Regions from separate parts of the Gottschalkia purinilytica genome, predicted to be linked through region 2. Evidence: riboswitches for the same ligand, from Rfam matches in the RefSeq annotation. Region 2 holds a riboswitch; each other region holds the start of a gene.
The links. Region 2 has a riboswitch for cobalamin ahead of CLPU_RS11470 (cobyric acid synthase). Riboswitches for the same ligand answer to the same signal wherever they lie in the genome.
Positions count from the first base shown of each region.

Region 1: it holds a riboswitch for cobalamin, as region 2 does, so the genes downstream of both, CLPU_RS05260 (anaerobic ribonucleoside triphosphate reductase) here and CLPU_RS11470 (cobyric acid synthase) in region 2, are expected to answer to the same signal.
Region 3: it holds a riboswitch for cobalamin, as region 2 does, so the genes downstream of both, CLPU_RS14075 (energy-coupling factor ABC transporter permease) here and CLPU_RS11470 (cobyric acid synthase) in region 2, are expected to answer to the same signal.

Region 1 is NZ_LGSS01000004.1:84,734-87,011, forward strand. Features, by position in the region: gene CLPU_RS05260 (anaerobic ribonucleoside triphosphate reductase) at 1-1,444, opposite strand, end outside; cobalamin riboswitch at 1,589-1,770, opposite strand.
Region 2 is NZ_LGSS01000011.1:64,167-66,444, reverse strand. Features, by position in the region: gene cbiB (adenosylcobinamide-phosphate synthase CbiB) at 1-337, opposite strand, end outside; gene CLPU_RS11470 (cobyric acid synthase) at 344-1,180, opposite strand; cobalamin riboswitch at 1,496-1,670, opposite strand; gene CLPU_RS11465 (histidine phosphatase family protein) at 1,724-2,278, opposite strand, start outside.
Region 3 is NZ_LGSS01000018.1:21,325-23,602, reverse strand. Features, by position in the region: gene CLPU_RS14085 (energy-coupling factor transporter transmembrane component T family protein) at 1-504, opposite strand, end outside; gene CLPU_RS14080 (energy-coupling factor ABC transporter substrate-binding protein) at 467-769, opposite strand; gene CLPU_RS14075 (energy-coupling factor ABC transporter permease) at 759-1,490, opposite strand; cobalamin riboswitch at 1,687-1,870, opposite strand; gene CLPU_RS14070 (HEAT repeat domain-containing protein) at 1,972-2,278, opposite strand, start outside.

The DNA.
Region 1 (2,278 bases), on a different contig from region 2:
GTAAATTTATTGTTGTAAAGCTCAAATTTCCTCTTCCATATACAACTTCTCTTGATGGATCATATACATTCGTCATTGCTCTCGTTCTACATCCCATATATGCTATTTCAGTTTCAGGGTGTCCTTCTTTATAGTATTTCAAGTTAAATGAAGCATCTATAAAAGAGAAGTTAGGGAACAGTCTTTTAGCACTAACCTTGCATGCAAGTTTAAATAAATCATAGTTAGTATCACCTGTATTATAGTTCACTCCTTCTTTCACTTTAAATATTTGTATAGGGAATATAGGAGTTTCACCATTTCCAAGACCTGCTTCCGTAGCTAAAAGAAGATTTCTAACTACCATTCTCCCTTCTAATGATGTATCTGTACCGTAATTAATAGAACTAAATGGTACTTGTGCACCTGCTCTACTATGCATCGTATTTAAATTATGAATAAAGGCCTCCATTGCCTGATATGTACTTTTATCAGTTTCAGTATATGCTTTATCTCTTGCAAATTTCTGAGCTTTTCTTATAACTTCTACATTATCAAAGTATTCTAATAAATGTTTCTCTTCAATTTTTACATATTCTTTCTCCATTTTTAAATTAGGCTCTACATTATATAGCTCTTTAATATCTTTAAAAGTTTTTTTTACTAACATCTCTGTATCAGTATTTTCTGTTAGTAACTCTATAGTATTAATAAGATTCTTAGTATAAAATTTTGCATAAGTTTTCGCAACACCAGGAGCTATACCATAGTCAAAGTTTGGAATACTCTGACCTCCGTGTTGGTCATTCTGATTTGATTGAATAGCTATACATGCAAGAGCTGAATAACTTTGAATATCATTTGGTTCTCTTAAATGACCATGACCTGTGCTGAAGCCTTTCTTAAATAACTTTTCAATATCAATCTGGCAACATGTAGTAGTAAGAGTGAGAAAATCAAGGTCATGTATATGTATATCTCCATCTTTATGGGCCTTTGAATATTCAGGTTTTAAAATAAACATATTATAAAACTGTTTTGCTCCTTCTGAACCATATTTGAGCATTGTACCCATAGCTGTATTACCATCTATATTTGCATTTTCACGTTTAAAATCATTATCCTCAGCTTCTTTGAAGGTCAAATCTTCATATATCTTCATAAGCTTAGTATTCATTTCTCTTAACCTTGTTCTTTCTGCTCTATATAATATATATGCCTTAGCAGTTTCAGCCCATCCATTATCTATGAGGACTTTCTCAACAATGTCTTGTATTTGTTCAACTGATGGAATAGTATCAGCAATCTCTTTTTCAGTGTATTCTACCATCTTTTCAGCCAGCCTGAAAGCAGCTTCATAATCTTTTACTCCTACAGAATTTGAAGCCCTAAATATAGCATTTGCGATTTTTTCAATATTAAAGGGTACTTCCCTTCCATCTCTTTTTTTAATCTTTGTAATCATTATAAAGAAATCCTCCTTAGGCTTTGTGATTAGTAATATTAGTATAAGTTCAAAATAAAACCTCCTGTTAAAATTCTCAGGAGGATGAATATATCCAAGTATATAACTTATAATATTCAATACCTTCCTATTCTCCGTAGGATTTAGGTATATAAAATATAGGCAGGTATTCTGACTCTGGCTCATGAATGTTTTACACCTTCCCGGAATACCAGTGGTAAAAGTAAAACATCTCCCCATTACAGCGGCGGGACCGTACAGGACTTGCACCTGATTCCCTTTTAAGTTGCATTTATAATGCAGCCACCTATATTTACACTATATGTTGTGTACTTAGTTTATCATATACTATATCTAGCGTCAACTAGTAATTCTTTTTCTATAGAATTATAATTTATTTATTTTTTAAGAGCCCATAAACATTAAATTTAAAATGAATTTGCATAAAATAGTCTCAAAAAATTAACTATATAATACATGACAAGATTCTATAATTTTCTTGTATTATATAGTTAATTTGCAAATTATTTTTTTATAATATTATCTCGCACTTCATATTTTATATCATTAAATATAAGTTGTACACATCCTATTGAGGGCAAAATGTTAAAGCTTTTTTCAATATAACTTTATAACTCCCAAATTCTATCTTTGATACATTATTTAAAATAAATCTACAATTAATAACATGATTATATATAAAATTAATATGGAATATCTAGCTTAGAGTTATTTTTTGATCTATTCTTATAATTAGCACAAATAGCTTATTTTCTTACGTTTAATGATAATATACCCATATACTAGCCTTCAAATCTTTTTATTTTAACAGAC
Region 2 (2,278 bases):
CTTCCACAGCTTTATCATAGACTTTTTTAGTCTCTTTATGTAAACATTTAGATGCTAAAGAAGTATATATAAGGTATATAGATAAAATAGTTTTAACTACAGGATTTATGGATTTTCCTATCCAAAGTATTAAAGTTATTATAGCTGTAGTTGTTATTATAGTTAATCCTGTTAATATAAAGCCTCCTAGCTTTAAATTCATTCCTAAACTTCTAATCAGCTTTTCATATTTTCTTATAATAAAACCTACAAATCTTATAGGATGAGGAAAATTTTGAGGATCACCTAATATAAAATCTAATATAACTGCTATTATCAACATTGAAATTCCGTTCATTTAAGTCTACATCCCCATTATTTTCTTTATAGCTTCTAAGTTTAGATTACTTTTAACTACATCTGCTAGTCTATCATATTCTTTATCTCTTAAATCATCATCTTCTATCTTTTCTGATCTTTTGCCATCTACGAGACTATCTTCTTCTTCTATGTTTAACTTAGTATATGGAATAACACCAAGACATGGTCTATCTATTAAATCTTCCATCATTTTTAATCCTGGCTTTAGTATTTCGATATCTCCCCTAAACTTATTTACTATGAATCCTTTTACTCTTTTTCTTTCTTCCTCACTCATTAGCATTACTGTTCCATATAAAGAAGCAAATACTCCTCCTCTGTCTATATCCCCTATTAAGATAACTGATGCATTTACAAGTTCAGCTAATCCCATATTTACTAAATCATTTTCTCTTAAGTTTATTTCAGCAGGACTTCCAGCTCCTTCTATAACTATTACATCAAATATAGAGTCTAACTTATTGTAAGACTCTTTTACTAAGTTTTTAAATTCTTTTTTCTTTTCTTGATATTCTGATGCAACCATACCTCTATGTAATTCTCCATTTATAACTACATCACATCCTACGTCACTATTAGGCATTAATAATATTGGATTCATCTCTGACATAGGCTCTATCTTGGCAGCTTCTGCCTGGACAACTTGCGATCCAGCTATCCTTTTATTACCACCTATATTAACAGCATTTCTAGTCATATTTTGAGATTTAAAAGGAGTCACCTTTATTCCTTCATTTTTTAATATTCTACATAGTGCAGTAGTAAGTATACTCTTACCTACACATGATGAAGTACCTTGAAACATTATACTCTTAGCCAATAATTACTCCTCCTCTTTAACTTTTATCTTTCGAATATCTATACCGTTACCTAGCTATTAGATATAAATATATAATTACACAACGTAGATATAATATTAATTAAGCCAAATTTATGATTGACTTAAAGTACATATAAATATTATATGTCTCAACTATAATTATCCTTTTATAAAACTAGTATCATATGCAATTATAAGGGAATATTACTTTATTTGGAAAGAAAATTAAAGAAATGTACATAAAATAAAAAAACACATAAGAAGATTATGTGTTCTATAGTTTTACACTAAAGTTTACATACTTCCCTCCGAAGTAATACTCTCTATTTTAAGGCAGGTCTCCTGACTTGCAGATCACTTTACTATCTCACCTTCCCAGTTTCCCAGTGGTAATTAGAGACTTCATCACTGCTTACAGTAGCGGGGGCTGTAGAGGACTTTCACCTCTTTCCCTTTTATTTATATAAATACCTTAAAATTATTAAATTTTATAAGTTAAGTTCATTATATTTTTTCTGAAAGTTTTTGTCAACGAATATGACATTAAATGTCAATAGGCATTAGTTTTTTAATAAATCCAAAATCATTCTCATAATCAATTTCTACATAAGAACCATTTCTACATTGAAAATGCCATATTTTGTTTAGCTCTAAGTCTAGCAAATATGTAATTATAATTTGTATAACTGCAGAATGAGATACTATAACACAGTTTTTTTCTCCGTCTTTAAGATTATCTATAAAAACCTTGATTCTATTAAATACATCTACAAGATTTTCTCCTTCAGGAAGCCTAAAATTAACATAGTCTTCATTCCAAGAGTTCCAATCGCTTTCATGTTCTTTTTTAATTTGTTCTCCTGTTTTACCCTCAAATAATCCAAAGTTTATTTCTTTAACACATTCTGTAGTTATTATTTCTTTTTTTATAGCTTTTGATATATATTCTGCTGTTTTTAATGCTCTTGGTAATGGACTAGAATATATTACATCTATATCATATTTTTTTAATTCTTCTCCCAGCTTCTCAGCTTGTTTTATTCCATTAGGCGTTAAAGGGAAGTCAGTCCAACCACTAAAAATCTTGTTTGCATTAGC
Region 3 (2,278 bases), on a different contig from region 2:
TATCTTATAACCAACAGAATTAAGCCCTAATCTAGATTCCATAGCTTTAGTTATTATAAAATATTCGTCTTCTACTAAAATTAAAAATCTTATCATATTTTTAGCTATATCATTTATCTCTCTAACCCCTTTTATATTTGAAGTTAAGTAAAAGACATCTTCCATCGGAGTCGTTATCACAAATGAAAATATACATAACACTCCTGATAAGCTTTTTAATATTAAAATAACTGTGTGCTTTATGCCATAGTCAAATACAACAGTTATGGAAGTAAGTAAAGAAAATATAAATATTCCTTTTACAAACTTTATTAATATATGTTTTGGACTTTCAATTATCATATTGAGAACAATCATTACAGCTATATTAAGTAATACTGGCATTGTGAGATCCCTCACAAATGCCAGTATTACAATTGGAAATAAAAATAATATAATCTTTTCTATAGGATGTACCTTTGATAGCTTATTGACTTTCGAAAGATTTATTATCGTTCTTAGCATTCTTCTTTACACCTATATAATAGCCTATCACCATTCCACCTATAGCAGCTTGTAGTGCAAATAATGCACTTTCTATTTCTCCAGAAGGTGGTTCCCATATATGCTCAAACCAAGGCTCAAAGTCTTTGTTTGATTCTAATATATGTTCTTCTGCTAAAGCATCTGCACCTTCTAAATCTCCTGTTCTCGAACCTATTACAAGTGAACTTCCAACTACCAAAACTAAAGCTAATATTAATAATATATTTGTTCTCTTATTTTCCATAGAATACCTCACCCCTAAGAGCATCTAATTCAGTCTTAGAATATTTTTCAATAACATTAAACATTAAGACTGTAAGTATTCCTTCTGCTATTGCAAGTGGTATTTGAGTTACTGCAAATATTGACATGAATTTAGTCCATGCACCTAATATACCTCCTGTTTTAGAAGGCATCGCAATAGCAAGTTGCGTAGCTGTTACCATGTAAGTTATAAGATTTCCAAGTGCTGAAGCAAAGAATATTCCTAGTTTCTTGTTCTTAAAACACTTGTAAACCAAATATGAAACAATAGGACCTACTACTGCCATTGAAAATGTATTTGCCCCTAATGTAGTCAAGCCACCATGTGCTAAAAACAAAGCTTGAAATAAAAGTACGATAAGACCTATGATTGTCATTACAAAAGGACCTAGTGTTATAGCTCCAAAACCTATACCTGTTGGATGTGAGCTACTACCTGTAAATGAGGGAAGTTTTAATGCTGAAAGAATAAAACAATATGCTCCTGCAAGTGATATAAAAAGTTTCATATCTTTAGTTATGTTAGCCTTTTTTCTAATATCTTTAATACCTAGATATGTAAAAGGTAAACACAGTAAGAAGTATGATAAACTCCATGCAGGTGGTAAAAAACCTTCTGCTATATGCATAGCATAAGCAAATTTGGGTATAAAGATTAATACGAGTAAACTATATAAAATTTTGTTTATTCTTTTTCCCAAAGTAACACCTCCTAGTAAATGCTTTAAAACAGAAAAGACTCTTGCCAAACGGCAAGAGTCTTTTTATGTTTATATTTATATAAGTATATTCATAATCTTAACCTAGTAGTTTCAAAAAATTGCCTTTAACTTATGTACTAGATTAAATATAACTGTACAAATATTACATCTCTTAAGCCATTTACTTCCCTCCGAAGTGTAGCGCACATTTTAGGCAGGTCTCCTGACTCACGTGTCATCCTCCTCTTTCCTTCCCAGTGTAAAATGTACACCAGTGGTTATTAAAGATTTGTCTCCGTATACAGTAGCGGGGGCTGTAGTGGCATCTCACCACTTTCCCTATTAAACCCTTACATGGTACCCAAAACGAGAACAGTATTCACTTGTTACTTAATTATATTATTATTCGGAGTTTATTTCAAGGACAAGTCTTATGATTAATAATAAAAAAGTCCTCTGTAGTTAGTGCTATTTTTTATTATTAATTACTTTCGTCTTCCTGTTGTTTAAAGTATCCCATCTTTTTCAAAGCTTTTTTTGCTTCATTTCTTTTCCAAGCTTCCTTATGATCTATAAAAGGTTCAATATATTTAATTAGTTTAGGATCTTTATAGTATCCTAAAGCTATTATAACATGTCCATTTACTTCTTCATCATCTAATAGATCTATTAGTATAGGTATAGCTTTTTCACTTTTTATTCTGCCTATGCCAATTACAACCATTTGTCTTGCACTTCCATGTTTTTTATTTTTAACGATTTCTATATACTCGTCTTCAAATCTTTTA